Regions from separate parts of the Paenibacillus violae genome, predicted to be linked through region 1. Evidence: riboswitches for the same ligand, from Rfam matches in the RefSeq annotation. Region 1 holds a riboswitch; the other holds the start of a gene.
The links. A riboswitch is a leader RNA that binds a small molecule or an ion and turns the genes downstream of it on or off. The one in region 1 is predicted to bind S-adenosylmethionine.
Positions count from the first base shown of each region.

Region 2: it holds a riboswitch for S-adenosylmethionine, as region 1 does, so the genes downstream of both, metA (homoserine O-acetyltransferase MetA) here and RQP52_RS31125 (hypothetical protein) in region 1, are expected to answer to the same signal.

Region 1 covers NZ_JAWCUD010000014.1:140,473-156,697, reverse strand. Annotated here, with positions in the region: gene spoVB (stage V sporulation protein B) at 1-1,376, opposite strand, end outside; gene RQP52_RS31145 (cupin domain-containing protein) at 1,581-2,240, shown strand; gene RQP52_RS31140 (DUF2569 domain-containing protein) at 2,612-3,139, shown strand; gene RQP52_RS31135 (peptide-methionine (S)-S-oxide reductase MsrA) at 3,187-3,822, opposite strand; gene RQP52_RS31130 (MFS transporter) at 3,852-5,234, opposite strand; gene RQP52_RS31125 (hypothetical protein) at 5,300-5,800, opposite strand; SAM riboswitch class I at 5,899-6,031, opposite strand; gene RQP52_RS31120 (metallophosphoesterase family protein) at 6,205-7,047, shown strand; gene RQP52_RS31115 (glycerol-3-phosphate responsive antiterminator) at 7,074-7,706, shown strand; gene RQP52_RS31110 (ABC transporter substrate-binding protein) at 7,899-9,212, shown strand; gene RQP52_RS31105 (ABC transporter ATP-binding protein) at 9,234-10,313, shown strand; gene RQP52_RS31100 (carbohydrate ABC transporter permease) at 10,279-11,187, shown strand; gene RQP52_RS31095 (carbohydrate ABC transporter permease) at 11,317-12,099, shown strand; gene RQP52_RS31090 (hypothetical protein) at 12,150-12,278, shown strand; gene RQP52_RS31085 (DoxX family membrane protein) at 12,253-12,777, shown strand; gene RQP52_RS31080 (hemerythrin domain-containing protein) at 12,886-13,428, shown strand; gene RQP52_RS31075 (Crp/Fnr family transcriptional regulator) at 13,457-14,137, opposite strand; gene RQP52_RS31070 (GAF domain-containing protein) at 14,290-14,802, shown strand; gene RQP52_RS31065 (response regulator transcription factor) at 14,887-15,540, shown strand; gene RQP52_RS31060 (PAS domain-containing sensor histidine kinase) at 15,548-16,225, shown strand, end outside.
Region 2 covers NZ_JAWCUD010000006.1:291,839-308,063, reverse strand. Annotated here, with positions in the region: gene RQP52_RS19275 (ammonium transporter) at 197-1,483, shown strand; gene RQP52_RS19270 (hypothetical protein) at 1,531-1,908, opposite strand; gene RQP52_RS19265 (methyl-accepting chemotaxis protein) at 1,987-3,507, opposite strand; gene RQP52_RS19260 (3D domain-containing protein) at 3,834-4,469, opposite strand; gene thrS (threonine--tRNA ligase) at 4,649-6,583, opposite strand; gene ytxC (putative sporulation protein YtxC) at 6,930-7,871, opposite strand; gene RQP52_RS19245 (GGDEF domain-containing protein) at 8,066-9,166, shown strand; gene mqnC (cyclic dehypoxanthinyl futalosine synthase) at 9,221-10,357, opposite strand; gene RQP52_RS19235 (trans-sulfuration enzyme family protein) at 10,493-11,665, opposite strand; gene RQP52_RS19230 (aminotransferase class I/II-fold pyridoxal phosphate-dependent enzyme) at 11,665-12,831, opposite strand; gene metA (homoserine O-acetyltransferase MetA) at 12,866-13,810, opposite strand; SAM riboswitch class I at 13,916-14,045, opposite strand; gene RQP52_RS19220 (hypothetical protein) at 14,268-14,495, shown strand; gene corA (magnesium/cobalt transporter CorA) at 14,796-15,731, shown strand; gene tyrS (tyrosine--tRNA ligase) at 15,789-16,225, opposite strand, start outside.

The DNA.
Region 1 (16,225 bases):
ATCATCATACTGATCCCAACTTTGACATAGGGCCTAATGTTCCAATAGAACCCGATGGAGTTGGAGATGGAAAAGAAGTTCAACACCGTCTGCATCACAATACCGATACCGATGCCATAAGCTACACCGATAATGCCCAATTGGCTGCCTAAAACGTAGATCGTGACAGCCTTGATTGCGGTGGCTATTACATAATTCCACAGCGTTGCTTGTGCGCGGCCGAGTCCGAGCAGAATCGCATGAAGCGGGGCATCGAAATAATGCAGGAAAAACATTGGCGCCAGTATTTTCAGGAGCAATCCTGCTTCAGGTGCATGGTAGACAAGTGTCGTTAGCGGAGTCGCCCACTCGTACAGGATCACGGTTGCCGGTGCGCCGATCAAAAGCCCCAAGTTCAAAGCCTGGTTCATTCGCTCATGGATAAGTAGACTGTTCTTGTTCGCCGCTGCCTCGCCAATCGCAGGAATGAGCGCGGTCGACAAGGATTGCGTGATAAAGCTTGGCATGAACAGCAGCGGAAACGCATAGCCGGCCAGCATGCCAAATTGCTTGGTGGCAAGTGCCGTACCGACGCCGGCGAGCGCTAGGCTCGTTGTGATAAGAAGCGGCTGGAAGGTGCTGTACAACGAGTGAATAATGCCGTGACCAGTGGTTGGCAGTCCGATCTGAAGCAGCTCGCCGAGTGTGCTTCTTCCTTGTTTCAAGTGGTTTGCCCAAGTTTCGCCCGACATCCTGGATTCGCCGAACAGCTTGTAGCTTGTCACGAGGAAGAGGAGACTGACCGCTTCGCTGATGACAGAGGCAGCCATTGCTCCTGCGGCGGCATAAGCGACGCCGTAAGGCAGCAGCAGGTGGACCAGCGCTAGCACGCAGGCGATTTGAACCGTATGCTCCAGCACATCGGAGGCTGCAATAGTTTTCATCCGCTGCATGCCGCGGAAATATCCCTTTAATACGGCGGAGACGGCTACAATCGGCGCGATCGGCGTAATGGCGAGCATTGCGTAATAAGCACGTTGGTCGCTTAGGAGAATGGAAGCGATCCATTCAGATCCAAGCAGCGTTATGGTCGTGAGCGCTACGCTCAAGAAGCCTGTGACAGCAAGTGAGACATGCAGAATGCGTCTTACTTTCATTCGTTCGCCGCGGGCGGAGGCCTCTGCGACCAACTTCGAAATGGCTACCGGCAATCCCAACTCCGTAATCGTAATGACGAGTGGGACGAGCGGATGGGCCATCATCAAGATGCCGATTCCCTCTGCGCCCAGTACGCGCGCGATATACATACCGCTGATAAAACCGAGAATACGGTTGATGAAAGCGGCGACAGACAATACGAGCGTACCTCTCATGAACGAATGCCCATGTTGTGACATGACTTGTGTCCTCCTGTTTATCGAATATTTAAATGTATTCAAAAATTGGAAAAGCATGCGAACAAGCCGGGTTTGATGTTATTTTTGCGGATGGATGGGCCTTGTGGAGTGAAATTTGCTCTGCGAGGAAGGGCATTTGTCATGGGTATAGCTGAAGTGGAATACGTTTAGTAAAGATGATAATACAATCGGGAGGCTGAGCGTATGGCTGTATCCTATATGGATTTCACTTCTCCAAACGTCCAATATTTCTACGATCTGAAGAACAATCGTACATTCACCAAGGATGCGAATAACTTCATTAATACGTTGGGTATTCAGCAGTTGAATACGCTGGGCAACGTCTCACTGCTCGACATCTATTTATCCATAGGGAATGTGGTCGAGCCGCATGTTCATCAGAACGCATCTGAACTAGTCTATTGCATTCGGGGCGCAGCGGTCGTCTCCATCTTGAATCCTTTCACCAAAATGGTGCTTAACTTCAACATTACTCCCGGTCAAGTAGCTAATATTCCTCAAGGGTGGTTTCACTGGGAAATGGCTACCGAAGACGATACGCATCTGCTCGCGATCTTCGATGCGCCGGTACCGGAATTCATCGCGGTCTCCGACTTCCTCAGACTGGCGCCGAGAAACATGCTCGCTCATACGTACTGTTTGGATCAAGCGCAGATCACGCAGGCGTTAGCTCCAATCAAGAGCACAGTCACAATAGGGCCACCTGTCGATTGCTCGCATCAACGTCAGGCGCGGCCTGATACTTACCCACCGCAAGCGGAGCCGCATCCGCAAGCTTCTTATACGGGATATGTGGCGCGGCCATCACCTTTCCCGGGCATCGGCAACGGTTATAATCGGTAGGGTTGGCTGGTCTTATACGCAAATAAAGAATCGCAATTCATTAATTGCGGTTCTTTGGGTTATTCAGGGAACTAGAGGGCGCTATTTCGAAGAAAATGCACAATTTCCATTATTAGGGGAACTACGTTCCTCTATTTTGTCAATTTTGCTGTGAAATCGGTCTTTTGAAGAGAAATAAGAGCCTGTAGTTCTGCCTAAATAGGAAACAACTCATTTTCTATAAAATAAGGGACTCCAGTTCCATTACGAGGTTTGAGGTGATGGCAATTGAGGCGGTGGCAATAGATGTTATCACGCTCACATATTGATTGACAGAATTTATTTTTTTAGGGAGTATAAAGGTAAGACGGAAAAGATTGAAAGGTGACTCAATGACAAATATAGAAAACGACTTAGCCGTAAAACTGGATAACACGACAGAAATCATGGCACCCACAGAGGAAAAAGTGAAGCCTTATGGATTTGGTGGCTGGCTTTATTTGGTAGCGATAGGCCTCCTATTAACTTTCGGGAGCTCCTTCTACTATTTGATGGATACGATACTCCCTGTTTACCAAAATGGACGTTTGTCCCAATTGTATGAGGAAAACTGGAAATACGCTTTTATTATCATTTATGAGACGGCCATGAATTTATTTTATGTGATTTTTCCAGTCATCATCGGTTATTGCATATTGAAAAAAAAGAAACGATTGAAATATTTGGCGATATATTTTTACTTGATCAATTTTGCTGCGAATGTTGGCTATTATTTTATTTCAAACACCATTGAAGAAATGGCGACTTACGAACTAATGGGGGAACAAGGCAGAAATATTGTTAAATCATTCGTTACTTGTTTAATCTGGATCCCCTATTTTATCAACTCAAAAAGAGTGAAAAATACATATACGAATTAAAAAGAAAAAGGCAGCCTATCTAACCAGATCGGCTGCCTTCAGTCCTCTTACCATTTTATCCCTCTAATGAGTCGAATGATCTCTTCTTGCTCCTCACCGCTAATCAGCCATGTCCGGATTTCGTTGATGATTTTATCCAAATTCGTGTACCCTTTCGCCAGTCCGTTTAATCTTGCTGCCAATGTTGCGTTGGTCAGTTCTTCCTCGGTTGGAAAAAGAGTTCTCAACTTGTCGATGGCATCGGGATACCGTTTCAAATAATATTTCTGATGTCTGTCCTCAGCTGGGTAAAAGCCTTTAAAAGGAGCAACCTCGGTGTCCGGCATGCCCTTTCCTTGTTCCTCGCTGTTCGCCATGACTTTGTTGACTACGCTCATCTGATTAGGGTCGCGATACAACACTATGGATCTGTACTGCCGGCCTTTGTAATCATTTATATTTACTGGATTATGGTTGCTCCAGAACACATGCAGGATGGCTTCCAAACTCACGATGCTGGAATCAAAGTCCATTTCGACGGTCTCGGAGTGGTCTCCAAGCTGCCGGTAAGTAGGGTTCTCTACCGTTCCTCCAGCAAAACCCACACGTGTTCTCGTGATACCGGCCAGCTGCCCGAACAAAGCATCCGGACTCCAGAAGCACCCCATCCCCAGGGTTACCGTTTGGTTGTTGCTGTTATTCATCGCGCTCACCTCCATATGTTGTGACAAAGCTACTGCGACTGGACTTGTTCCGTACCGCTTCTCGCTCTAAGAAACATGCGAAGGGACAATAGAAGCATCAGTACGCTGATGATCACGCACCCGATAATCAAACTGTGAAAGTGCGCGGTTGTGATTTGAGTGCTAAAAACTGTTCCGAGCAAGCTCGAAGATAATATGGTTCCCATAAAACGCGAAGTCATGAACATGCCCGAGGCAATGCCGGTCTCTGCTGTTGTAACATAAGAATACAGGGCGGTTTGCAGCCCGAGATTCTGAAACCCGTTGCTGATGCCAAGTACAGATAAGCAGATAAAAATCCAAACCGCAGTGGAGCTATCGTGAATCGTTAACAACAGGGAGGTTCCAGCCACAACGAATAACGTACCGACGAGCAGTGGAGTTCGCGAACCGGAACGGTCAATCCACCTGCCCACAAGGGGGGTAACGAGGATGCCGAAGCCTGAAATGGAAAGCATGATTAATCCCACTTCTTGCCCATTGTAATGCCGCACCTGCTGCAAATACGAAGGGATACCAAACATAATTGAGTAAAACACAATGTTGACTAAAATGAATTGCAAATAAACGAAGCAAACATCGACATTCCGCTTAAGAAACAGGACATCGATAAACGGCTGCTTTCGCTTGGATTCATACCAGTAAAAGCCTGCGCTGAGCACTAGACTAAGCAGGAGCAGCAGCCAGTTGACACCGGATTTGAACGATAGGAAAAAGAACAGCCAGCTAAAGATCAGCGCGGTAAAAAAGACGATGCCAGTTATGTCCAAAGAACCTGCACCTGCCTGCTTCCGGGGTGTATCCTTAGGCATCATTCGGAGAGCGAGTACGAATGACACGACGATAAACGGAAAATTAATGAGAAAAATAGACGGCCAGTCGCTATATTGGATCAAAAATCCTCCGAGCGATGGACCTAGTGCCGCTGAGGTGGAGGAGAACACCGACATGACACTTAGCGCTCTCGCTTGATTCGTCGTAATGACCGAGCGGATGATGCCCATGCCATTTGGGAATAGGGCGGAGCTGCCGATCGCTTGAATGACACGAAACGTCATCAGCCAGCCAAAGCTCGTTGAAAGCGGCGCCAGCATGGAGGAAACGGTGATGAGGGCGAGTCCGAGCATGAAGATTTTTTTACGGCCGAATAAATCGCCGACCTTCCCCATGACAGGCTGTGCGACCGCACTAGCGACATAGTAGGTTGCAATAAGCCATGAAATCGAGGCATACGTGACATGAAACTCTTCCTGCAGCCTGGAAAAAGCGACGGAAATCATGGTCGTGTTCAAAGGGTTGAGCAACGTCCCCAAAGCTACAGCTGTAATGAGCCATAGATGGCCGGTTTTGTTTGATTTGGCGGTATCTGACAAGAAGATGAACTCCTTTCAATGGTTCTGCAATCTAACATAAGTATTTTTTAATTGCCAATTTATGTTTAAAAGGAGATATACGCTTGAGCATGATTGTATAAGTAGGCCCGATCCAAGATATATTTTTGACCCTTGTGCGGTTGTGAGACTGATTCCGTTTGTTCAATTAGATCCTGTAAGGCGGACTCCATCAATTCTTTTCTCACGGGTCCCCACGCCTCTTGTTTTAGCAGCGTATAGTTCATACTTTCGGTCAAAGTCAGCCCTTTTATCCGCTGAAAAAGAGCAACCCACGTAGTCAAATCGCACTTCAGGCTTCTAGAAGGGATTGCAAATTCCTTGAAGCCAACAGCCCCCGCATTAGTGGAGATAGCAAGAAGTCCATAGATATGTTCGACTCCGTTTGCAAGTTGCAGCTCATCGATGAGCTCGTGGTCATACCGAAAACATTCTATTCGGGTAATCTTGACTGTTGAATGCAGCAAAGCGATTTGAAGGGGAGGGCGATCCTGGTAAAATTGGGCGGTTTCCATAGTCGTAATTCTTTCATTCATTGTGATTGACATCTTGTCACATCCTTAAACAAGTGTAATGGCTCGAAAAAGCAAAAATGACCTTCTCTGGAAACAGAGAAAGGTCATAGGAATTCAAAGTCATCGCCTCGCTCTTATCTCCCAGATTCGCTTACCTAATACAGCGTTTCCGCAAGAATTAGCACCGTGCATTCCTTTGTGATCAAAGGTTTGTCGGTTGCCGGGTATCATCGGGCTAGTCCCTCCACCTACTCTTGATAAGAAAAATCAACCTATTCGATTACGTTCAATATTACTACAAAGCACTCTGTTGTCAAGGGTAAAATTATGGTTACATATTTACAAAATTTATAAATGAAAAGGTAAACCAAATTAATACAAGCAAATTATCATGATTATGAGTGTCATCAAATTTTAGTGAGAGAAGGAGTGATCTTATGAAGCTAGTTGTAATGGGAGATTTGCATTATCACGAAATTGATGAAACAATTCCAGGTTGGTTAGAAGCACGGAATGAATTCTATGAAACTCTGCTGGGACGATTTTTAGAATTGGAAGGTGATGCTCATATTTCTCTGGGGGATTTGACAAATTACGGGCATTCCTCGGAGCTTCGTGATGTGTATGCGTTGCTGCGAGAAAGTGATAGAACGTTCTACCACGCTTTGGGCAACCATGATCTGTATGCTCAAACGAGAAGGGAAGTACTCGAAATAACGGGACAACATCGCTATCACGCTGTAGAAAATGAGAAAGCCGTGCTTGTCTTCCTAGATACAGCTAAAGAAATGGATTTTGAGGATTGGGGAGGCTCGGTTGACGAACAGCAATTGACATGGTTTGAAGATGTCATAACGGCATCGGGGACGAAACCCGTCTTAGTTTTTGCTCATCATCCGGTACATAACACGACAACCAATTCCGATAAAGATAAAGGCTCCATTCACCCAAGCATCGATATGTGGAAGATCTTAAGCAAGAAAGAAGGCGTAGGGATCTATTTTAACGGGCATACGCACATTGATTCTATTGTTAAGCAAAATAATTGGACGTTTGTTCAACTATCTGCTTGTCTCGATCAGCATGGATTACGGATTGTGGACGTTGAACAAGATGAAATTCGTATTTCAGCTATTGATTTTACGGATGCAGCCCTGACAGGGAATGTTGAGATGTTATACAACAATATGAAACATTTTAGACATAATGCTAGCGCACGCGGGACAGATTCAGAACGGGAGTGCATCGTCTCTTTGCGAATAGAAGCGGAACAACGATAGTTCCTGATCAAGGGAGGTCTTGATGGATGAAAAAGCTTAAGCATGACGAAGGCGGAATGTTTTTTGAAAGATTAAGCACGCACCGCATGGTGGCTTCCATCAAGGAGCCAAAACAAATCGAAATTGCCTTATCTCTTAAACACCAATTAAGCGGTGTATTCCTCTTAACCGGTCATATCGGCGTCATTAAAGGCTATGTAGATTTGTTCAATAAGCACCAGCTGCCTGTCTTTCTGCACTTGGAGAAAATAGGAGGCTTAAGTACCGACGCTTATGGTATGGACTATTTGGCCAAAGTGATTAAACCAACGGGCATTATTACGACGAAAACGAATGTTGTAAAAACAGCGAAAAAAATGGGCTTGCTTGCCATTCAACGCTTTTTCCTAGTCGATACGGAAGGCGTGGAGAACATATTCAAAAGTCTTGCTCAAGTGGAGCCAGACATCATTGAGGTCATGCCGGCACGAATTCCGCAGATGATCGGAGAAATCAAGAAGTTCACGACTCTTCCCATTATTACAGGCGGTTTGGTGTACGAACGAAGCCAGGTCATGGATGGATTTAAACACGGAGCAACGGCAGTATCTGCTTCCAAAACAGATTTATGGCGAGAGATCTATGCGACCGAAGAAAACATCATTCGGAATATTGGTTGATGGAATAATTTTCATAATATTAATAACCACTTAACACTCATTTAATACTGGGCGATTATGATGAAGCCAGACAAGTAAATAGATGTAGGTTGGAGTAGTGGAGAAGCCTGATTAGCGGCCGACTTGAAGTCGGCGGTTGATTTAGGCTTCTTTCTTTTTAGGTTCATACTAAAAAATTGGGAGGAACTACAAATGTTTAAGAAAAAATTAGTATCGATTCTTGCGGTAAGTTCAATCATCATGCTTTCAGCATGCGGAACAGGTGGTGCGGGAGACAAGGCTGTTTCGGGTTCTGCCAATACGGCTTCCTCTCCACAAGGCAAAATCGTCATTAAATATTGGACAGCTAACGGTGGGAAAATTGAAGAAGCCAAACAAAACCTTGTGAAGAAGTTTAATGAGTCACAGAACAAAATTGAAGTTCAGCAAGCCAACCAAGGCAACTATGATGATCTTCATGCGAAAGTGCAAGCGGCATTCGCTGCTGGGAACGCACCTGCCGTTTTTGACCTCGAGATTGCCTCTACCGGGATTTTCGCCCGCTCAGGCATGCTTGTAGATTTGACTCCTCTTGCAGCAAGGGATGAGGCGCAAGTCAATATTAAGGATTTTAACCCTGGTCTTATGGGGAATGCGTATATTGATGGCAAGCTGTATGGGATTCCATTTATGAGAAGCACCCCGATCTTTTACAAAAATGTCACGATGCTAAAAGATGCCGGTTTGGACCCTGCCGGTCCGAAAAACTGGAAGGAATTAGAGGAATATTCCCGCGTGCTGAAAGCAAAAGGGAAGACTCCGATGACGATGGCCGTTGGTGTTTGGGAATATGAGGCGCTCGTTGCTCAAAGCGGTGGTAAGGTACTAAGCGAGGACGGGAAAAAAGCTACTTTTAACTCTCCTGAAGGCGTTGCACCTGTAGAGTTTTGGAAGAAGATGTCCGATGACGGCTTGATCAAATTTACGGTAGGAAAGACGGCAGGTGCTGACGCGGAGAAAGACTGGACCAACCAAATTTCCGCTTTTAAAATCGGATCTACGGCAGGCGTTTCAGCAAGCTTAGAGGTTGCGAAAGGAAATAACTTCGTAATGGCAACCGACTTTATGCCTGCTAATAAATCTTATGGAGTTCCAACAGGCGGATGCCAATTGGCCATCACGTCCAAGCAGAATGACGCTGAAAAAGAAGCAACTTGGGAGTTTGTGAAGTTCATGACATCCAAAGAAAACACAATCTATCAGCATAAATATGTAGGCTACCTGCCTAACCGTCTATCTGCTTTGCAAAGTGAAGAGCTGCAAAACTACTATAAAGAGTTCCCGCAATACAAAGTAGCTTCCGATCAATTACAATATGCTGTCCTTCGTCCGAACGCAAATGCTTACGCTGAAGTTTCGAAAACGATCATCGATGCTATGACGAAAGCCATCCTTGAAAAAGATGTCAAACCGCAAGATGCCATGAACGAGGCTGCGGAAAAAGCGAATAAATTGTTGAGCAAGTAATCAGGGTAAGGAGATGAACGTATGGCAAAGATCCAACTAGTCAATATCGGCAAAAAGTATAAAGACGATACGATTATCAGCGGTCTGAATCTGACGATCAAAGATGGGTCATTTACCGTGCTTGTCGGCCCATCCGGCTGCGGCAAATCAACAACCTTGCGCATGATTGCAGGACTTGAAAAACAGACCGAAGGACAAATATGGATTGGCGACAAATGTGTAAACGATACACAGCCTGGACTTAGGGATGTCGCCATGGTTTTCCAAAACTATGCGTTATACCCAACCATGACCGTACGTGAAAATATCGAGTTCGGGCTTAAGAACAGAAAAGTACCCAAAATGGAGCGGGAAACGTTAATCCGCGATATCTGTGAAATCGTTGCGTTAACGCCTCATCTGGACAAAAAGCCGCAAAACTTGTCCGGGGGACAGCGTCAGAGGGTTGCCTTAGCCCGGGCGATGGTCAAGAAGCCCAAAGTATTTATTTTGGATGAGCCGCTCTCCAATCTGGACGCTAAGCTGCGCAACCAGATGAGAACAGAGTTGATTCAGCTTCATAAAAGGCTGGGCAGCACATTTGTTTATGTTACCCATGATCAAGTGGAAGCAATGTCGATGGGCGATGAGATCGTTGTTATGAATAAAGGAGTTATTCAGCAGTCGGACTCGCCTTTAAAGCTTTATAATGATCCGGTAAATGTTTTCACAGCGCAGTTTATCGGTACCCCTGCGATGAATGTTTTTGATTATGGCCATGTACAAGGGTTAAAGGTAGAGGCAGCTTCGGAGATCGGGTATATCGGCTTCCGGGCTGAACATGTGCTCATGTCTCCGAAAGATCGCACAGACGGGTTTGTCATGGAAGGTGAAATTATTACCAGAGAAAGCCTGGGAGCGGAAAATATTTATCAGATCGATTCACACATGGGGACGTTTTTCGTAAAAACCTTCCTTACCGCTTTGGAAACGAATGATCATATTAACGTATTGATTCCTTATGATCAGCTTTACTATTTTGACTTACAGGGCCAAAGAATTCGCGACATATCCAGACATGTACAACGTGAGAAAATCCTTGTTGCTGGCGGCGGTGTTTAATATGACCATATGGGGAAAACTGCGTCCGTATGCCATGGTGGCTCCGGCCATTACCGTGTTTTCGTTGTTTTTTATCTATCCGATTCTTTATATGATGTACCTGAGTATGTATGATTGGAATTTTATTAGCCCTAACAAGAACTATGTCGGGATGCAGAACTTTACGGATCTCTTAACGGAAAAAGAATTTATACAAGTAATAAACAACACATCCATCTATACCGTTTTAACGGTTACGTTCATCATTGGACTTTCCTTAATTTTAGCGCTTTGGCTGAATAAAACGGGTGTGTTTCAAAGTTTTGTGCAAGGAGCGATCTTCAGTCCGCATATCGTTTCTTGGGTATCCATTTCCATGATTTGGGCTTGGGTGATGGACCCGCAATATGGTTTATTAAACTGGTTTATCGGTTTGTTCGGCTTTGCTAAGCTCGCCTGGCTCTCCTCGCAAAAGACATCGCTGATTTCGTTAGTTATCGTCGCCGTCTGGAAGGGGCTTGGCTACAATACCTTGGTATTTATCGCCGGTTTGCAAAGCATTCCGAAGGACATCTACGAAGCGGCAGCACTGGATCGGTCGAAGCCTTGGACGACTTTTTACAAGTTGATACTTCCGATGCTTTCGCCTACAATCTTTTTCCTGGTGATCATTAATATGATTGGATCCTTTCAGGTTTTTGAGACGATCGCGATCATGACGCAAGGTGGACCGGTTAACACAACGAATACCCTTGTTTATTACATATACGAATACGGTTTCCGGTTCTTTAAAATTGGTTACGCCTCTGCGGCGGGAGTCATCCTGCTGTTCATTGTCGGCGTGTTAACCATCATCTACTTTAAACTGATGTCCAAACGCGTACATTATCAATAAAAGGAAGTGATTCCACTGAAAGCTGAACAGATCATGGATGCGGATCGTACGTTGTTATATGTAAACAGTAAAGAAGAAATTGCATCAAAAATACTACAATATGTAACCCGTGCAATTAGCGTGATTGGCATGATTGGGCTCGTCCTCATTTTTGCAATGCCCTTCATATGGATGCTCTCTACGTCCCTTAAAACGCTGCCGGAAACGATGATTTTCCCGCCGAATTGGATTCCAAAACAGTTCATTTGGAGCAATTATGCCAAAGCGTGGGGATCAGGCCCGTTCTTACACTATATTTCGAACAGTATCATAATCTCGATCAGTATTCTCGTTTTGCAGATGCTTACGATTATTCCAGCGGCTTATGCCTTTGCTCGTTATAAGTTTAAAGCGTCGGGAATTTTGTTCGGCATGGTGATGGTGACCTTAATGATCCCATCTCAATTAATTTTCTTGCCGGTTTATTTACAGTTGAGTGCTTGGAAGCTCCTGAATACGCATCTTGCGCTTATTCTTCCCTTTGCGTCCAGCGCCTTCGGCATTTTCCTCTTGCGGCAATCGTTTAAACAAGTGCAGGAAGAATTAATTGAAGCAGCGCGGCTTGATAGCGCCAAAGAGTGGCAAATTATTGTGAAATTAATGGTGCCTATGGCGAAGCCGGTGCTGGCGACCTTTGCTTTGTTCAGCTTTATTGCGCATTGGAACGATTATTTCTGGCCGCTTGTTATGACGACAGATGATGTTGCGAGAACGCTGCCTTTAGGGATTGCCAAGATCCGGGAAGAAGAAGGGGTCGCGAATTGGAACGTGCTTATGGCCGGGAATATGATTCTGGTAACGCCAATTCTCATTGCTTTCTTTTTTGCACAAAGACATATTATTCGAGCTTTCGTGTATACCGGGGTAAAATAATCCGTTGAAAATTAAATAGGATGGAGAAGGAGGTGTGATCAACTGGGATCATGCCTTTTTCTTTTGAAATTGATAAGCGTGTGATTTTTATCACATACATCTCTTTTGCTGAAAGCTACAATAAAAGCATAAAAGAAAAAGGAGATGGTTCGGATGATGAAGTGGCTCAGAGAGAATAAGTACGCAGCAATGTTATTGACACTCGTTCGGTTGTATGTGGGGTTGGCATGGATCGTAGCCGGATGGCACAAAATAACCGGCGAAAAGGCATTTGACGCTACAGGCTACTTGAAAGGTGCCATTGCTAAGCCGGTTCTTGAGACAGGTACAACGGATTTGGTCTATGGCAACTTTGTAGCTTTCTTGAAAAACTTCGCGCTTCCACACGTTGGCATCTTTAATGTAGTCATTCCTTGGGGCGAATTATTGGTCGGTTTGGGGCTTCTGTTGGGGGCTCTGACAACAACAGCGGTCTTCTTCGGATTAATCATGAACTTCATGTATATGTTCGCAGGAACAGTTAGCACGAATCCCTGGTTAGTGCTGCTTGGTTTCATTGTCTTGGCAGCTGGTGCCAACGCGGGGAAATTTGGGGTAGATCACTTGATCTTACCGTATTTGCACAAATGGTTCGATAAGATCGTTAACAGATTTCATCTAACATTTAAGCTTAGATAACATGAGGGTAGAATCAAATGAACGAATTCAGCAAAGCGCCTGTTCTTCCACTCATAAATGGAGAGAAGATCAGGTGCTTTCGTATAAAAAACTTGGGAGGGATCAGGCATGGAGGTTAATGTGGAGAGTCGCCATATCGGACTCGCTTCTTCGAATCCGGCCAAACTTGCTTATGCAACGGACCGTTTGGCCGATGAACATGAACAATTGCGAAGACAATTACGGAGTCTCGAAGCGAGTGCCAAAGAAGTGAGCTGGATAGATAATACGGCGGAAGGCATGCACATTCTTCAGGATTTAAGACTTAAGGCAGTACATTTCGAGGAGGAACTGGAGTGGCACGCCGCGTGGGAAGAGCAGGAGTTGTACCCTTTCCTGATCAACTACTTTCATAGTCAGCAAGCGCCTACGATCATGCCATCCTTTTGGGTCCTGGAAAAAGATCATCAATTAGGTGTTTCATTTCTTCAATCGTTCAAGGAGGCCGTCGTCGATATAACGCCTATTTTCAATAAAAAGCAGTTAACCGAAACGGCCTCGTACCTCTTGCAGGCGTGCTTGATATTAAATGATCATCTCACCATGGAAGAACAGTTTGTTTTGCCTTTAACGGATAGGGTGCTAATGGATCTGGAATCCTTCTTTTCATAGGAGAAATGTGACGAGGAGATAGGGGCTATTACATTCTGCAAATTTCTAACGGACAGTTTTCACAATGACAAATATTTCGCAGATAGTTTGCATTTTTAATAACAATTTGACCATTGCGATAGGTAATCGCATCTTCTTTTCTCATTTCGCTTAACATTCGGTTGACACCTTCGCGTGTAGAACCAATCATATCCGCCATTTCTGCGTTGCTAAGTTTATAATCGATCAAGGTATGCTCGCCTGAAGGTACTCCATAGGAGTTACCAAGTCTTATTAATAAAGAACAAAGCGCCCCGGGCTTCCCATACATCATTAAATCCCGAAATTTGGCTTCGGTCATCCGGTGCATGAGCCCCATCCATTTCATGAATTCAATAGCCAGATCACTGTGCTGCTGCAGAAGTTCCTCAAGGTCTTTGCGCATAATGACCCCAACTTTGCAGTCAGCGGTAACTTCGGCACTGAAGTTTTGCACCGAATTCTGAAAGGGGTCTATTTGCCCGAATAAGTCACCCGTTTGATACAAATGCAGGATGAGGCTTTTGCCTGCTTCTGACGTTTTGGTGATGCGAACTCCGCCTTGGAAGACGTAGAACAATCGGTCTGCCGGTTCACCTTCCCAGAACAGATACTCACCTTTTTTGGCCAGCTTCATCTGCATAGCGTTTTTCAATCCATTCAAATTAGTCTCAGAGAAAAATTTCATCATAGTGGTTCAGCTCCTCCACGGTTCTTGGCTATCTTAATCATAGTCCTTTTTAACACTTTTGTTTATCAGGAGTTTCACTGATTTATGAACTCATTTCCTGATACCGAAATCAGGGTTTTCCCTGACAGACAAGAAGGATGGAACCGCCTACAATGGAAGTAGAAAGGATTTCGTTCGGATTCATAAAGATTGGAAGTGGTAAAATGGCAGCAGGTCAAGTGAACATCATGGATGATTTAACACGACTTCGAGATATGACGTCAAGCGATTTCATCGCGTTGGCTCCTTTCGTCGATCAACCAGCGCGTAGGCGTTGGATGTACATATTGGGAAATAAGAATGATCGCTGTCAGCAAATGGTGATAAAAATGGGGGAAGGCCTGGCGGGCACAGCCTTGCGTCTAGGCAGATGGGTTAAATTCGACGCTGCCAATCCGAGAGCAGTTCAAGAAAGGCGCGAATGCCCCGTCATGCTTGCCGAGCAATTGCAGACTGCTGCCGCATTCCCGCTCATAACAAGTCCTTCTACTGGGATGAAGGGGCTACTTTTTATCGGAAGACGGACGGATCGTGGCTACGAAGAAAACGAAATAAAAGCAATTCTGGCAAACCTCGAAAGGTTAGCAACCTATATAGAGGGACCTTGGAAGGCAGCCTCAAAATGAATGGCATTTCTGGATGGGGCTTTTTTTGCTATGATGGGAACAGGAAGCTTAAACCGCGGAGTAGCCGCTAAAAGGGGGAAGGGAATGCTAAAGATTCTGGTTGTGGATGACCATGCTATCGTAAGATCGGGGCTTGTTATGCTGCTAAACGGCAAGCATGACATGGAAGTGGTCGGCGAAGCCGCCGCTGGTGAAGAAGGTATTCAGGCTGCCCAGATGCTTACGCCGGATGTCGTGTTAATGGATCTAAGCATGCCTCCAGGTATGGACGGACTTACTGCGACTGAAAAATTAAAGCAATTAATTCCAGACATGGCAATTTTAATTCTTACGATGCATGATGACGATGAGTATTTGTTCAGGGCCATACACGTTGGTGCGTCCGGTTACATTTTGAAAAGCGCCCCTCATGAAGAATTATTGACAGCCATTCGTTCCGTTGCGGCAGGAAATGCTTACTTATATCCAACGGCTACCAAAAGGCTGATGAACGAATATATGGAACGAATGAAAAACGGGGAGAATTCCGGCACGTATGAATCGCTCTCTGAGCGTGAAAGAGAAGTTTTGGCACGCATTGCGAAAGGTTTTTCCAATAAAGAAATTGCTGAGCAATTGGTAATTAGTGTAAAGACGGTCGAATCGCATAAAAGTAATGTGATGGAAAAGTTAGGGTTAAAAACACGCCCGGAATTAGTGAAGTACGCGGCTAAGAAGGGGCTGTTGAACTTTGAATAAGGAGCATATGCCTGAATCGGAGCTATTGCAGGACTTGAAACAATCCCTTAAGCAGCTATCTGATGTGAAATTTGCTCTCGACGAGTCTTCCATCGTTGCCGCCACCGATGCCAAAGGCAAGATTCTTTATGTCAATGATAAGTTTTGTAAAATCTCGCAATACGCCAGGTCCGAACTCCTTGGGAAAGACCATCGGATCATTAATTCCGGTTATCATGATAAAACGTTCATGACAGATTTATGGGAAACGATTTCCGCAGGCAAGGTCTGGCACGGTGAGATTAAGAATAGAGCCAAAGATGGCACCTTCTATTGGGTCGATACGACGATTGTCCCTTTTGTGGATGATCAAGGTCGGGCTTATCAATACTTAGCGATCCGTAATGAAGTAACGCAATTGAAGCGGGTAGAGGAAGAATTACAGCTGATGATGTCACAGGTTATGCAGATTCAAGAGGAGGAACGCAGGAAATTCTCGCGAGAATTGCATGATGGCATTGGGCAAAGTCTGTTCTCTTTGTTAATACAGATGGACCGACTCATTGGAGACGAACCGGAATCTGAGATGGGGCATCTCCGGCAAAATGTCTCGGCCATCATCGAAGAGGTGCGAAGTCTGGCGTGGAAAATTCGGCCTTCCGTCTTGGATGATCTTGGTGTTGTTCCTGCGATTCGCACGCATATC
Region 2 (16,225 bases), on a different contig from region 1:
ACGAGGGATTGAAGGCCGCCTCGGTCTAGAGACTGAGTTTTTCGAGCACAAACATAAAATAACTGACATGGATTTGATAGATACGAACAATATGCCACTTATGTTATATATTCTTACGCATTTCGTTGACATGCTTATCATGAGAACCGTATAATTGTTCCATTAGAACGCTTCGAATATAAGGGAGAGATTACAAATGGATCAAATCCAACAGCTTTCCAGCGGTCTAGATACCATATGGGTGGTACTAACGGCTGCCATGATTCTATTGATGGAAGGGGGCTTTGCGTTACTGGAAGCAGGCTTTGTCAGGCAGAAAAATGCTGTAAGCATCATTATGAAAGTGTTTGTTGATATCGCTTTCGGAGCACTTATTTTTTATTTCATCGGTTTCGCACTCATGTATGGCAAAGACGCAGGGGGAATCATCGGCACAAGCGGCTTTTTCATGGGAGGAGATTTGACACACATCGTGCTTAACATCTCACATGAAACCTATTGGCTATTCCAATGCGCTTTTGTTATCGCTGTTATCTCCATCGTATCGGGAGCTGTAGCCGAACGCATCAACTTCCGAGCTTACATCCTTTACACCATTGCCATGACAGGTTTAATTTATCCCATTGCCGGTCACTGGGTGTGGTCAGTCGGTGGCTGGCTCGGCAAGCTAGGCATGGTTGATTTCGCTGGATCGGCTGTCATTCATGCACTTGGCGGCTTCTCGGCACTCGCTGCCGCTATGATCATCGGCCCGCGGATCGGTAAATTCTCTGCGGATGGATCGGCCAACATCGTTCCACCGTCCAATTTACCGCTAGCTTCCGTAGGCGCATTCATCCTATGGTTTGGTTGGTTCGGCTTCAACTCCGGCAGTACGCTAAGTGCTACCAATACATCGATCGGCCATATTGCCGTAACGACCATGTTGGCTGCAGCTGCAGGCTGCGCAACCTGCATCCTGTTTACGATGTTGCGCTATCGCAAGGCTGACCCGCCGATGGTTATCAACGGCGCGCTTGCAGGGCTCGTCGGCATTACCGCAGGTTGCGCATTCGTCAGTGATGTTGCCGCCATTTTCATTGGAGCTGTTTGCGGCATCGCGATGGTCTACGCAACTGAAATGCTGGAAGCCAGACAAATTGACGACCCCGTCGGAGCGTTTCCCGTGCACGGCATCAGCGGCAGTATCGGAACACTGGCTGTAGGCTTGTTCGCACAGCCTGACGCTGTCCGCGAAGGTACAGCCGGTTTATTTTATGGCGGCGGATTTGGACTGTTAGGTGTTCAAGCATTGGGTCTCGTTACGATTTGTATTTGGGGCTTTGCCCTCACATGGGGTGTCATGAAGCTCATCAACCTCATCGTACCTCTGCGCGTAAGCAGTGACGAAGAGCTCGTAGGGTTAGACGTAGGGATCCACGGGGTTCCCGCTTATAGCCAGGAGGATGGTTTTCTGGACTTGGAACAATTGAAAAGAGGATAAAATCGACAGCAAAAAACCCTTCCAGACGGAAGGGTTTTAATTTGTTATTAGTTAAGCAGCTCTTCGAAATCATCGGGCATGGTGATGTCTTCGCCAGGCTTGGATTCGTTCATAATCTGTCTGGCCCGTGCTATTTCGGCACGCAACTTGTTCACTTGCTCCATTGGCTTCTTCACATAATGGATATACTCAACGGCCAGATGATGGTCAGGTTTCTTCCCCGTAAACATGCGACGAAGTGAAGACATCGCCTGATAAGCCCGCTCTTCCTTCATTCTCTTCATTTCGTAACGCTCCACTACCTGCTCAATCTCTAAAGCCTGCTGCTCCTTGCGGGCAATGTAAGCTTCCAAGAAAGGAAATACCTCCGCGGCTTTCCTTGATGTCTTTTGAGAATTACCGTCCAGTCGCATAGCATTCAGCATAGTCACTCACCTATCTCTCCATGTTAACATTCATCACAGTAATCTTATTTTACACTAAAACTATGGTTTTGAGAACCATTATTTCAAGATTAAATCGATTCCTACGACACCAATCGGGGTTCCCGTGTCACCTATTATCGCTTTGGATAAAGTAATACACGGTTTCTTCGTAATAGCTGACACGTATTCCTCCGAAACGAAGAGTTCACCGGCCATCGCCCGCTTCCACCACTCTCTCCCCTTCCCATTCACAAGGCCGGCTTCAGGCAGTGAAAAGATGAAGGTCCCGTCTGCCCGGTTCGACCAGATCGCCTCAATACCATCTGTTTTCTTCAAAACTGCGCTTAATTGAGCGGCATGATTCCCATCGATCAAGGAAGTGATGTCAGGTTTGAGGACAAGAGCGCTGAGCAGCTGCTTCATCTCTTGAATATTAACGTTGGTTGTCCCTTTCGTATTTTGCAAACCAACGGCTTGAATAGCTTGGATAAGCTCTGTCGACGAGCGATCAAGATTTTGATTGATGTGCTGAAGCATCGAAACTTCCTGGCGCTGCTTTTTCATTTGCAAAAGCGTGTTCTCCACGCTGTTCATGGTTTCGTTCATCAAATCTACCACTTGTCCGAGCGAGGACCTCGTACCTGTTACTAAGGTGGACTGCGTTTTGGTTGAGGTTGTCGTACTTGCAACGAGATTGTTGACATGCAGGATAAGCGAGAAAATCGTATCGATCTTTTCCTTCATCACCTTCATTTCGCTAATGCCTAAAGCAACCGACTTCTTCTCTTCTGCAACTGCTGCGACAACTTGCGCAACGCCACTCTCAATAGCGGTCAGAATTTCCGATGAGGTTGTCACCGCTTCATGGCTTTGTGCAGCCAGCTTCTTGATCTCCTGTGCGACAACCGAAAAGCCCCGCCCTTGCTCACCCGCTCTAGCGGCTTCAATGGAAGCATTAAGAGCAAGCAACGACGTTTGATTGACCACTTCAGCAATGAACGTATTGATTTCTTCGATTTTAGAAGTATGAGTGGTCAGATCCTGAATCTTACGCTGCATCGTATCATTATTGATATGCAGATCGCTCATGACTTCGTCTGTGGCATTCAGGGAGCGGCATACATCGACAACCGTGTCTTTGGTCTGTTCGCTCTCTTTGTGCATATGTAACGATGAGTCTAAAATATGGTCGGCTGCCGCCGCCACCTGCTGAATCGCTGCGAACGCTTCCTGCAGCTGTCCTACCGCTTGATCGCTGCGAGCCTTCAGATCCTCTTCCCCTTGAATGGACGCATCGGCAATGTACAGAAGTTGGCTAATTGAGCGATTCACTTCTTCTACCGCCGCTGCCAATCGATCAGCCACGACTTGTGATTCCTGAATAAAGGTTCGGAATTGCTCCTGCTGCTGCTTTTCAGAGTCGAGTGAAACGCTTGATGACTTATTCATAACAGTGATCAATATCCCTAAAAACAAAAAAACAGCCAAACTCGCAGCCGTAAACCAAAAAGATGTTGAAAATAAAGCCGTAACACTTAAGGCAATACCGATGAGAATAAGACCATACAACCAAGCTTTTAGTTTCGTCTCTGCCTGCATAAGCAATTGGCACTCCTCCCAGATGGGCAAATGTTAGATTTTGCTACATTATATCGAAAATAGGCGACGATGAAAAGAAATAAAAAAAGCAGAGCCCCTTAGGATCCCTGCTTTTTTTTAATATCGCTATGGTTATTCGTTATTTGTTTTGGTTTTGTGTGTTCGTTTGTTGCTGCTTGTTAGGTACCGCAGTTTCCGTAGCGAATTCTACGTCTTGTGCTGCTTTCTTGTTGTTTTTGTTCTTAGCCATGTTCAATCACCTCCTGTATGTATATGGTTTCCCAAACAGGATTTTTTATGATGAAAAAGTTTAGCCTGAACCATTTTTATAACGATTTGGTAGGAGACAAGATCTCATCCTTCAATTGATTCCAAATGAGCTCCGTCACCTTGCCGCTCCCCTGCTTGACGATAAAGACTTTGACGGTTTTTTTGCCCCATTCCTTGTAGACCTGATCTTTCGTGTCAAAATACAAGTCAATTTTCTTCCCTTTAATCGCGCTTCCCGTGTCGGCAACTACCCCGTAACCGTATCCCGGAATAAACAAAACCGTGCCCAACGGAAAGACTTTCGTGTCTGCAGCGATAGTCGATAGCGCTTTGTCGTCCCGCTTTACTTTGATTCCTGAAAAGGTAATCCCGTATTCAGGATGATCCGGATTTTTACCCGTGGATTCTTTACCCGCATAATAGCCGGTAGCCGTCACTTCAACCGACTTAAGCTTGGACAAATCGGAGTCCAGTTTCGGCACATAGCGATAATTAACTTGCTGCCTACGATCTTGTGTTACTGGCACAGAAACAGGTTCCGAATTGCTCGGAGCATCCATTTGGTGCGGCACTTGTATATGGCTTACGGTTTCTGCCGTGTTTCTTGTTTCTTGTCCGAAAAGCGCAATCAAAACATTCATGATCATCCATGTTCCAAGCCATTTGGGCTTCGTAAATAACGCAGTAAACATTGTTTCGATACCTCCCCTACTATTGCAGGTTGTCCAGTTCATTCCAGAATTAAACCTCCATATGCAGACTCACTGATTAAAATGCCCCCTTTGCGTTCCCTTATACATACCAAAATGCCTAATTTTGAAAACAAAAAAAGCAGAGAAGAATCACTCTTCTCTGCTTTCGTTTTATATGATTATAGTTTTTTGCTTATTTCTTCATTGATCATGCCGATAACTTGATCAATCGGATGTGTACCCAGGTCCCCTTGACCGCGTTTACGGACAGACAGACTTTCATTCGTTACTTCATTTTCCCCGACAACGAGCATGAATGGAATTTTCTCCAGCTGCGCTTCGCGAATCTTGTAACCCAGCTTTTCATTGCGGTTATCCGCTTCAACACGAATACCTGCAGCCAATAGACGCTCAGTAACCTTATTTGAGAATTCCTCAAAGGCAGGCGATACCGGAATGACTTTGGCTTGTACTGGCATTAACCAAGTTGGCAGAGCACCTGCGAAATTTTCAAGCAAGAAAGCTGTCATCCGTTCCATAGTCGAGATGATCCCTCTATGAATAACAACCGGACGATGCTTCTGGCCATCTTCCCCTGTGTACTCAAGCTGGAAGCGCTCCGGCAGCAAGAAATCAATTTGGGCTGTGGAAAGAGTCTCTTCTTTCTTAAGCGCTGTTTTGATTTGTACGTCAAGTTTAGGACCGTAGAATGCAGCTTCCCCTTCAGCTTCGTAGAATGGAAGTCCTAGCTCTTCTACAACTTCACGCAGCATGCGTTGGGAAGTTTCCCACATTTGATCATCTTGGAAGTACTTCTCAGTATCCTTAGGATCGCGGTAGGAAAGGCGGAAACGGTAATCCGTAATGCCGAAATCAGCATAAACTTGACGGATCAAAGTAACTACACGTGAGAACTCTTCTTTAATTTGATCCAAACGACAGAAGATATGAGCGTCATTCAGTGTCATAGCGCGAACACGATGTAGACCGGTTAATGCGCCTGACATCTCATAACGGTGCATGGTGCCAAGCTCTGCGATACGAACCGGCAGATCCCGGTAGCTGCGCATATCGCTCTTATAGACCATCATATGATGCGGGCAGTTCATCGGACGAAGAACTAGTTCTTCATTGTCCATGACCATTTTTGGAAACATATCTTCGCTATAGTGATCCCAGTGACCGGAAGTTTTGTATAGATCCACGTTGGCAAGAACCGGAGTGTATACGTGTTGATAGCCTAAACGCTCTTCCAAGTCTACAATGTAGCGTTCCATTGTACGTCGCAATTTAGCTCCATTTGGCAGCCAAAGCGGTAACCCTTGACCAACCTCACGGGAGAATGCGAACATTTTCAGCTCTTTACCCAGCTTGCGGTGGTCACGTTTTTTCGCTTCTTCAAGCAAATGCAAGTGCTCATCCAGCTGCGCTTTTTTAGGGAACGCAGTTCCGTAAATACGCTGCAGCATTTTGTTTTTCGCGTCTCCGCGCCAGTAGGCACCAGCTACGCTTAACAGTTTGAAAGCTTTGATCTTGCCAGTTGATGGCAGATGCGGTCCGCGGCATAGGTCAAAGAATTCACCTTGATCATAAATCGTGAGCACGGAATCTTCCGGCAAATCACGGATTAATTCAAGTTTGTACGGATCTTCCATCTCAGTGAATATGCGAATCGCTTCCTCACGGGAAACCACACGGCGAGTAATCGCCAGGTTTTCGTTAGAAATACGTTCCATTTCCTTCTCGATTTTCACCAAATCCTCTGGATTCAACGGCGTTTCCAAATCGATATCGTAGTAGAATCCGTCTTCAATGACAGGTCCGATTCCTAATTTAACAGCCTTTTCGCCATAAATGCGTTTAATAGCCTGAGCCATTAAATGAGCTGTACTGTGACGATACATTTCCAATCCCGCTTCGTTGTCGAGCGTTAAAATCTCAACGTCAGCATCATTTTCCAAAGCGAACGACAAATCAACCGATTTTCCGTTCACTTTACCACCTACCGCATTTTTCTTCAATCCGGAAGAAATGGATTCCGCCACTTGCTCAATGGTCGTTCCAACTGCGTACTCTCTCACTGCGCCATCTGGTAATTTCACTTGTACAACCATCTTCGTTCCTCCTGTATATATATATGATTGAACGCAAAAAAGCACACTGCATCCCATAAGGGACGAGTGCGCTCAGCTCGTGGTTCCACCCTAGTTCGATTCGCTGCATGTCTTATCGAGCATGGCGAATCCTCATCAGCATTCGGTAACGGGAATGATTCCGGTGTTGTATACTAACAGCCTGCAAATCAGGCAGAATTCCACAACACGGCTACAAAGGGGTAAACAATCTGTTTCACTGAAGGAGATTGCAGCCTGGTCTCCTCTCTCTGTACAGCTCTTGCAGAAAGTTCTTGTCTTTGATTAACGCCTTCGCTCACTATTATAATTGGCTCTTCGTCCAAGGTCAAGGGGATAGTTGGTCTTGTTTTTTGGCTTCCCCCAAATAAATGTCACATGTTCGGCAGTAGGAGCACACCGTCGTTCGATCTTCAAAGATTTGCCTAATCGTTTTGATAATCGTCATGTCAGCGTCTCTCGTGTGAATATAGATGTTTGCAGGAGATACCGTTATCAACGTGCTCACGATCATATCTTCAAAATTAATGTCCTTCTCCAACATTTCCATCTTGAAAGAAGCATCAAATTCATTGGCATCAATGAGTTCCATACGATCATTCAAAATAACAAACTCATGCCCGCCTTTGTGAATGAGATGAACAACCGGAATTTTGGCTTCTTGAATATACACAAAATATTGCAAAAGAGAAATAAATTCCTGGTACTGGCGATCCATCATGAATTCGTCTATCGCATATTCCGCGATTTCCCGCAGCTCGTCCGTGTAATCTTGCAAACGGAAATGCAGGAAGCCGTCCAAACTGAGCCTTGAAGTTTCTTCTAATGCCAACATTAGCTGGTCGACTAAGACTTGTCTGCGCCGCTGAATGCCGAAACTGTTGGTAAGAACAGGGAAGTCCTCTGTCCCTGTATCTGTATAAACCGTTGGTTTACAGTACCCTTCGATAGCTTCCAAATCTTCCTTGGCCTCATATTTAAACTCTTTGATAAGCAATTGACGCAAGATACTTGATTCCTTGTCCGCAATGATGTGATCTGCCAATACACCAGCCAGATTCGGCAACATTTGGCGTCGCATCGCTGAAATTTCCTCGTCCGTCAGCTTCGATTCCAGGCGGATATATGCATGTGTTTCTGACAATTCGTATGCAATAGTCCATCCACTTTCAACCATATGTAAAAGTTGCAGCTCACGTTCGATTTGAGCGCTTAGCGAACGCACATAGGACTCATCAACCTTCATGATCACGATAGTAAACAGCTCCATACCCTCACTCCTTCCATCAATACATCCTCCTCTTAAGAGTATATGGTCGATAGGTAGGAGATATACAACGAACAAATTGCCATTTCCTTTCAGTATTCTTTATCAAATCTTTAAGTAAAGTTATTCCAATCCCACAAATTTTCATGCTATGATAGTCATCGTAGTGCTTTAGTCTCATATTGGAGTGAGTATCCATGCAAATAGACGCATATCAACTGCACAGACACGCTTGGAACCGCAAGCTGCTGAACACCTACTGGTTCCTGGTCATGATTCAACTACCTTTCGAACTTCTCTACTCTTTCACTGCAAAAAGGGATGCATCCCTTACGTCAGGGCATCTCATTGTCTCCGTCCTTACCATGATCCTCATCTTGCTTATGCTGGAAACGACCAATAAATTTTATAAAAATCACTTGGATTACCAGATTATAAGCGGCGGTGCGATTTTATCCTTCACGATTATTTTCTTCAATTATGAAATAAATCTAGTTATCCTTTATCTTTTGCTTCCAATTTTCGTTTCTATTTTTTACCTGCAATTTTCTAAGATTATATACTCCATAGGTTTATCTCTAGTCTCCTTCTCTATTCTTTTTCTTGTCAAATTGCGCTTACTCGCAGATTACACCTTCATAGATCTGCTGACGATATTGCCGGTGCTGACCATTATTTCGATCATTACATTCGGCATTATCAAGCGCGGTGTTGAAATCCTGAACAATTTGCAAATAACAACGGAGTTGAAACAGGAACTATTGATCAAAAATATTATTATGGACAAGCTCTCCAAAACAGATGCGCTAACCGATTTGTACAATCATATTACCTTCCATGAATACTTGGATGAGCTTATTGTGCAAAACGCTTTAGGTCACTTCTGCATTCATATCGCTGTGCTCGACATCGACAATTTCAAGAAAGTCAATGATACTTACGGCCACAGAGCCGGTGACGCCGTTTTGAAGAACGTCAGCAGCACCTTGAAAAGTCATGTGGGTCTCAATGATTTTGTAGCACGATATGGCGGTGAGGAGTTCGCTATCATTTTCACAGAGAAGAACACTGATGTGGTGTTTGACCTGCTCGAACGAATTCGTTGGCAAATTTCCCAAATGAAACAGGAAGAGCTGAACGGCCAATCTGTCACCATCTCTATCGGGCTCAGCGAGTACCAACCTGGAACTTCCAAAGAGCTGCTTTTCGCCGGCGCCGATCAATCCCTATACACAGCCAAGAAAACGGGTAAAAATAAAACGATCATTCACACCGCTCCCTTGAAGGAAGTGCGATAATTAACGCAGAAAAGCCTCCAACCACTACACTAGTGGAAGGAGGCCTCTTTATTATTAATTCTGCATAACAAAATCTTTATCAATTTTCACGTTTTCGTCATCGAAAACACGCAAAATTTGATATTTCGTATTCCGCTGCGCAGGGATTTTGCCCGCTTGGCGGATGATGTCCAGCGTTGAGGTAACGTTAACTTTGTGTGTCGTGCCCGCCGCGGATACCACGTTTTCTTCAATCATCGTAGAGCCGAAATCATTGCAGCCATAGCTCAGGGTCTGTTTACCCACTTCAGGTCCCATTGTAACCCAAGAAGATTGGAAGTTCGGCACATTATCGAGCATAATCCGGCTAATCGCCAGTGTTTTTAAATACTCTTCAGGCGTTACTTTCTCCGCCTTCATGTTCGTATTATCCGGTTGGAACGTCCACGGAATGAATGCAAGGAAACCAGGTGTATTAAGCTTCTGCATCAATACGTCGTCCTGTGCATCACGGATACGCAGCATGTGAAGCGCGCGCTCCTCCATCGACTCACCAAAACCGATTACCATGGTACCCGTTGTGTGCATACCAATTTTGTGAGCGGTTTGCATGACGTCCATCCAGTCGCGCCAAGAGCCTTTGAGCTTGCTGATTTTGCGTCTAGTACGGTCATCCAAAATTTCGGCGCCGCCGCCAGGCAAGGAATCCAGTCCAGCTTCGTGCAATTGGCGAACTACCTCTTCTAAGGATAATCCGTCTGAAACGTCTTTCATTTTCATAATTTCAGCTGGTGAGAAAGAGTGCATCGTAATGTCAAAACGCTTCTTGATCTCACGAAGAATGTTCGTGTAATAGCTGAATGGCAAGTTCGGGTTGGTACCGCCTTGCATCAGGATCTCCGTACCGTTGACATCCAGTGTCTCTTGAATCTTCTGGAAAATCGTCTCGTCCGGCAATACATATCCTTCAGCTGAACCAGGCGCACGATAAAACGCACAGAATCTGCAGTATACATCACAAATATTGGTATAGTTGATGTTCCGGCCAATAACGAACGTGGTAATCGGGTCCGGATGCCATTTCTTCATAATTTGATTCGCAGTATCGCCAATTTTCTCTATTTGATCGGATTCGAACAGTGTAATGCATTCTTCTACATCAATTCGGCCGCCTGATTGTGCTTTATTTAAAATACGATCGATCGGTTTCACAGCTCTTCACTCCTTTAATTTCTGATGGCTCGTATCCATTTATCGTACCATACTCATGCCAAAAAAGCAGCAAATTGCTGCTTTCATACGTAGGAACCTTTTTCAAATATGACTATTCTGGGAATTCCGGAACGTTTAACCGCGAAGCGCTTGCTCCAGATCTTCAATGATGTCTTCAATGTCTTCAAGACCAACCGAATACCGGACAAGACCGTCCGTAATGCCTCGCTGCAGGCGAACTTCCTTCGGCATCGCTGCATGAGACATCATAGCCGGATAGGACAAAATGCTTTCTACAGCGCCTAGAGAAACGGCTACCAGCGGAATGCGCACTTTGCTCAGCATCTTTTTCGCTTTTTCGCCGGAACCTACATCAAAGGAAACTACGGCTCCATAGCCAAGAGACTGCTTTTCATGAATCTCTCTACGTGGGTGGTTCGGAAGACCCGGGTAATACACGACCTCAACGTCAGGCTGTTCAGATAGCCATTGTGCCAATCTTTGCGCGCTTTTCTCCGACACTTCCATACGGGCTTTCAAAGTTTTCATTCCGCGGATGAGCAGCCATGAATCTTGAATGCCAAGAACATTGCCTAATCCATTCTGAATCTGCTTCATTCTGCGGCCCAAGCTGTCATTCGCAACTACGGCAAGTCCAGCCAGGACGTCACTGTGTCCACCCAGGAATTTGGTTGCACTGTGAAGTACAATATCAATCCCTAACTCAATTGGACGTTGATGATATGGCGTCATGAATGTATTATCCAGCATCGTCAGCAAATCGTGCTCTTTGGCAAAAGCAGCTACTTCTGCGATGTCGGTGATTTTGAGGGTCGGATTGGAAGGTGTTTCCAGGAACACTGCTTTTGTGTTAGAACGCAGCGCTGCACGAACTTGGGCCATATCGGTCATATCAACAAAGGTTGATTCGACCCCCATCCGATTCATAATCGTTGTAAGCAAGCGGTATGTACCGCCATACACGTCTTCCGTCACGATCACATGATCTCCTTGTGAAAGAAGCATGAATGCCGAGGAAATCGCGGCCATGCCAGAAGCAAAAGCAAAGCCGCGCGTTCCGCCTTCGAGAAGGGCAATGTAGTCTTCCAAGGCTTGACGGGTTGGGTTTCCGGAACGTGTATAATCATACTCCGGAGAAACCTCCAAATCGGCTTGATGGAAGGTTGACGCTTGATATAAAGGCACGCTGGAAGCACCTGTTACTTCATCAATTTCAGCGCCAAAGTGTATGAGTTTGGTAGCGAATTTGCCGTGCGGCTTGCGTTTATCGTTCGGTGAATGGCTCATTACAGGGATTCTCCTTCTAATTCTGCTTGTGCTTGGCTAAGCGCATTCGCTAAATCAGCTATAAGGTCATCCTGATGCTCAATGCCGACAGAGAAGCGCAGAAGGCGGTCATCCACGCCGATTTGTTGGCGAATTTCAAGCGGAATATCCGCATGCGTTTGTACAGCTGGATATGTCATCAGCGATTCAACGCCACCTAAGCTCTCAGCGAAAGCGATAAGCTGAATGTGACGCAGAATCGGCTCAACCAGTCTGGCGTCTTTCACTTTAAAGGAGAAAATCCCTGTGTTTCCGCTCGATTGTTTGTTTTGAATAGCATGACCTGGATGAGACTCCAGTGCCGGGTAGTAAACATCACTGATCAGCGGGTGCTCCAGCAGGAAGTTCGCGATGGCTGTTGCATTCTGTTCATGACGCTCCATACGAAGCGCCAATGTCTTCATACCTCTCATCAAAAGCCAGCTGTCTTGCGGCCCAAGCACGGCTCCAATCGAATTGTGAAGGAAGGCCATCTGCTCCGAAAGCTCCTTGCCCTTGGTCACAATTAAACCGGCAAGCACATCGTTATGTCCACCCAAATATTTGGTCGCGCTGTGAACGACAATGTCTGCCCCCAGCTCTAATGGGCGCTGTAAATAAGGAGTTAAAAGCGTGTTATCGACAATGGACACAATACCCTTCTTACGGGCCCATGTACATACAAGCTCGATATCTGTAATCATCATGAGTGGATTCGTCGGCGTCTCAATGATCAGCCCTTTGGTATTCGAACGGTAGGCAGATTCCAAGCCGTCCAAATCGTTCGTATCTACGTACGTAGCCGTCACACCGAAGCGAGACATGATTTTCTCGAGCAGACGGTACGTACCGCCATATAAATCCAAGGAAACGATCAAATGATCGCCTTGGCTAAAGTAGGCAAAAACCGTTTGCAGGGCTGCCATGCCGGATGAACATGCGAAACCCGCATCTCCGGATTCCAATTGAGCGATCGCATCCTCAAGCACTTTACGAGTTGGGCTTTTGGTACGCGCGTAGTCAAAACCGGTGCTTTGACCGAGCTTCGGGTGACGGAAAGCAGTAGCTTGATAAACAGGGAAGCTGACAGCTCCGGTTACAGGTTCTTCGATGGAGCCAATTTGGGCGAGACGACTTTCGATTTTCAACAAAGGGAGTTCCTCCTCATGATTTGGGTTCGAATTACAGAGACGCACTTGCCAGGCTTTCATTGATATTAGCGGTAAGCTCAAAAGGCGTTTCTTGGTACACATAATAGTTCAACCAATTGGAGAACAGCAGGTTCGCATGGGCTCTCCAAGTGTTATAAGGCTGCCGGCTAGGATCATTGTTGGGATAATAATTTTTGGGGATATCAATAGGAAGTCCTTTGCTCACATCCCGATCGTACTCCCACTTCAATGAATTCGCATCATACTCGGAATGGCCCGTTACGAAGATATGTTTGCCATCACGTGTTGCCGCGATATAAACACCGGATTCCTCTGATTCGGATAAAATCTCCAGGTCCGGACATCGCTCAATGTCTTCACGGCGAACATCCGTGTGGCGCGATTGCGGCACGTGGAAAATTTCATCAAATCCGCGAAGCAGCTTCGTATTCGGCACCTCTACCGTGTGCGGGAATACACCGAATATTTTGTTGTCCAGCGCAAATTTACGAACCCCGAAGTGATGATACAAGCCCGCTTGGGCTGCCCAGCAAATATGCAAGGTTGAAGTGACGTTTTCTTTGCTCCAATTCAGGATTTGCGTCAACTCCTCCCAGTAATTCACATCTTCAAACTCCATCTGTTCGACTGGGGCACCCGTAATAATCATGCCATCCAGCTTTTCTTCTTTAATATCGTCAAAAGTTTTATAGAACATCTCCAGGTGTTCAACGGAGGTGTTCTTGGATGTATGAGTTTTCGGATGCAGAAGAACGAATTCCACCTGCAGCGGCGTATTCCCAATCAAGCGCAGCAACTGCGTCTCGGTCGTTTCTTTGGTAGGCATCAAATTTAACAAAGCAATGCGAAGTGGACGTATATCCTGGTGATACGCGACAGATTCGTCCATGGTGAAGATGTTCTCTTGGTTTAAAATTTCTTTGGCAGGCAGGTTGTCAGGAATCTTGATCGGCATCCTGTTCACTCCTCTTCATGGTTTATTTTGGGTGTATGGAAATGCAAAAATGGCCTTCTCTCTGGAATCAGAGAAAGGCCATGGAATGTCACTGTCAATGTCCTTCTCTTATCTCCCAGATTCGCTTGTTACAAGCGGTTCCGCAAGAATTAGCACCGTGCATCCCTTTGCTTGCAAAGGTTTGTCGGTTGCCGGGTGTCATAGGGCTAGTCCCTCCACCTACTCTTGATAAGAAAATGAAACGTATGCGATTAAAATCATCATACTATAAAATAATGTAAAGTCAAGACATTAACCGATCCTGACAACCTGCAAAAACAAAGAAATTGCATCAGGCTGTCCATCTATGATATTATTGATACGAAATGTATCGTGATTTGGTGTTTAAATAGCTCAAAACAGGGTTAAATAAATATCAAACTGATTACATTATCTAACCATCAAAAGGGGGTCCATTATGTCCGCACCATCTTCGGATAACTTCTCTGCTTTCGCTTCATTAAATCGATATTTCGCTCTAATTGAAACATCGAAGCCAACTAGGCAACAAGCTGAGGATGCCGCTGCCTTATTATGTCGAGTCTACGGAGCAGAGAGTGAAGAAGATCTGCTGCTCCGAGGTAATCCTGAACTGATAGACATTTATCAAGAAATGAAAGGAAAGATCTTGAAAGCCGCCATGTAATTCATGGCGGTTTTTTTTGACACCGAACAAGCCCTGAATCCATAGAGTATCTAAAGCACATTCTTACTTGTTGCGCCAAACTTTTTGGCTTGAAACAGGGTATATGAAGGGTTATACTAGACAAGTATTATTCGACATGGACGCAAAAGGGGGGCATACGTTTGGACGGGGAACCGAGGAGTAGCACCTGCAAGTTTTGTAAATTTTATAGTGTAGGAATGCAGTCGGTTATTCCATCATTCGTAGTCTCGCGCACATGATGAACGTAACCGGCTGATTCCATGCAAAGGGGTGGATCAGATGAAAACACGGTGGGTTCAGAATGGCATTTTCACATTGGTCGAAGACGTGTCTGTCGCACTAACACCTCCAGAACAAGGCTTTTATTGGATCGATGCAGGGATCGAGGATTTAGAACTTCTTCAACCTTTATTCCATCTACATGATTTGGCCGTGGAGGACTGTTTGAGCGAAGAGGAGCAGCGTCCTAAGATTGAATTTTATGATTCGCATTATTTTATCGTGATAAATAGCATTCGTTTTGATGATGAGGAGATTTTCCTTCGCGGACTTAATCTATTTCTTAGCAAACATGTCATTATTACCGTTACTAGACAAAAAATCAATGAACTTCGCGCTTTAAAGCCGTTTCTCTGGGAAGAGGAGGTCAACAGCGCCGATCGTTTCCTATACCATCTAGTCGATCTTGTCGTCGATAACTACGTTGCGGTTGGTGACCGTATCGAGGCCAAGATTGAAAAGCTGGAAGAAGATATTCTGGTAGCGACCAAAAAAACGCACTTGAATGAGATCATCGGACTTCGTTCGGAAATTCTCTGGCTCAAAAAAGTGCTTGTTCCACAACGTGATGTGATCGGTACACTCGGCAAGAAGGATCTCAGGCTGATCGACCACCAGCTTCAGAAATATTTTGGCGACATTTATGAGAATGCCGTCAAAATAGTGGATACATTCGATACGCTCCGCGATCTGATGGGGAACTTACGAGAAGCTTACCAGTCCAGCCTGGCGAATCGCGCGAATGATATCATGCGGGTATTTACCGCGCTGACAACCATTTTCATGCCGCTGACGTTCATTACAGGGGTGTTTGGAATGAACTTTGATAACATTCTAGGGCTCCATGTCGCTCACGGCGATGAGTTCGTCTTAGCGTTTATGGGTGTGTTAGGTATTGCTATGTATATTTTATTCCGTAAAAAAGAATGGCTATAAATAAAAGGAAGGGCTTCTTGAAGCAGCGGATTGCTGTTCAAGAGGCCCTTTTTTAGGTTATGGCGAAACCCGCTTAATTTTCACAAACTTTCGTTTTCCTACCTGAACAATATCGCCGTCCTGCGGCTGGAGTGTTTCATGGATATTCGTCATTTTCGTTTCATTAATTTTCACCGCGCCTTGCTCAATGCTGCGTCTTGCCTCTGCGTTGGAAGCTTGCAGCCCCATAGAAACAAGCAGCTTAATGATGGCGATCTGGCCAGCTTCGAGAAGTTCCTCGCTGATCTGCATTTCTTCGATATCGTCCGGCAGCGCCCGCTTCTGAAAGACCGTAATAAAATGCTGCTCAGCCTCTTGAGCTTGTTCCGCACCATGATACATACGCACATATTCCTTCGCCAACTTCATCTTGGCATCCCTTGGATGGACGGAACCCGCCTCCAGTCCCTCTTTCAACTCCTGAAGCGCCTCGCTTGAGATCGCAGTCGTTAACT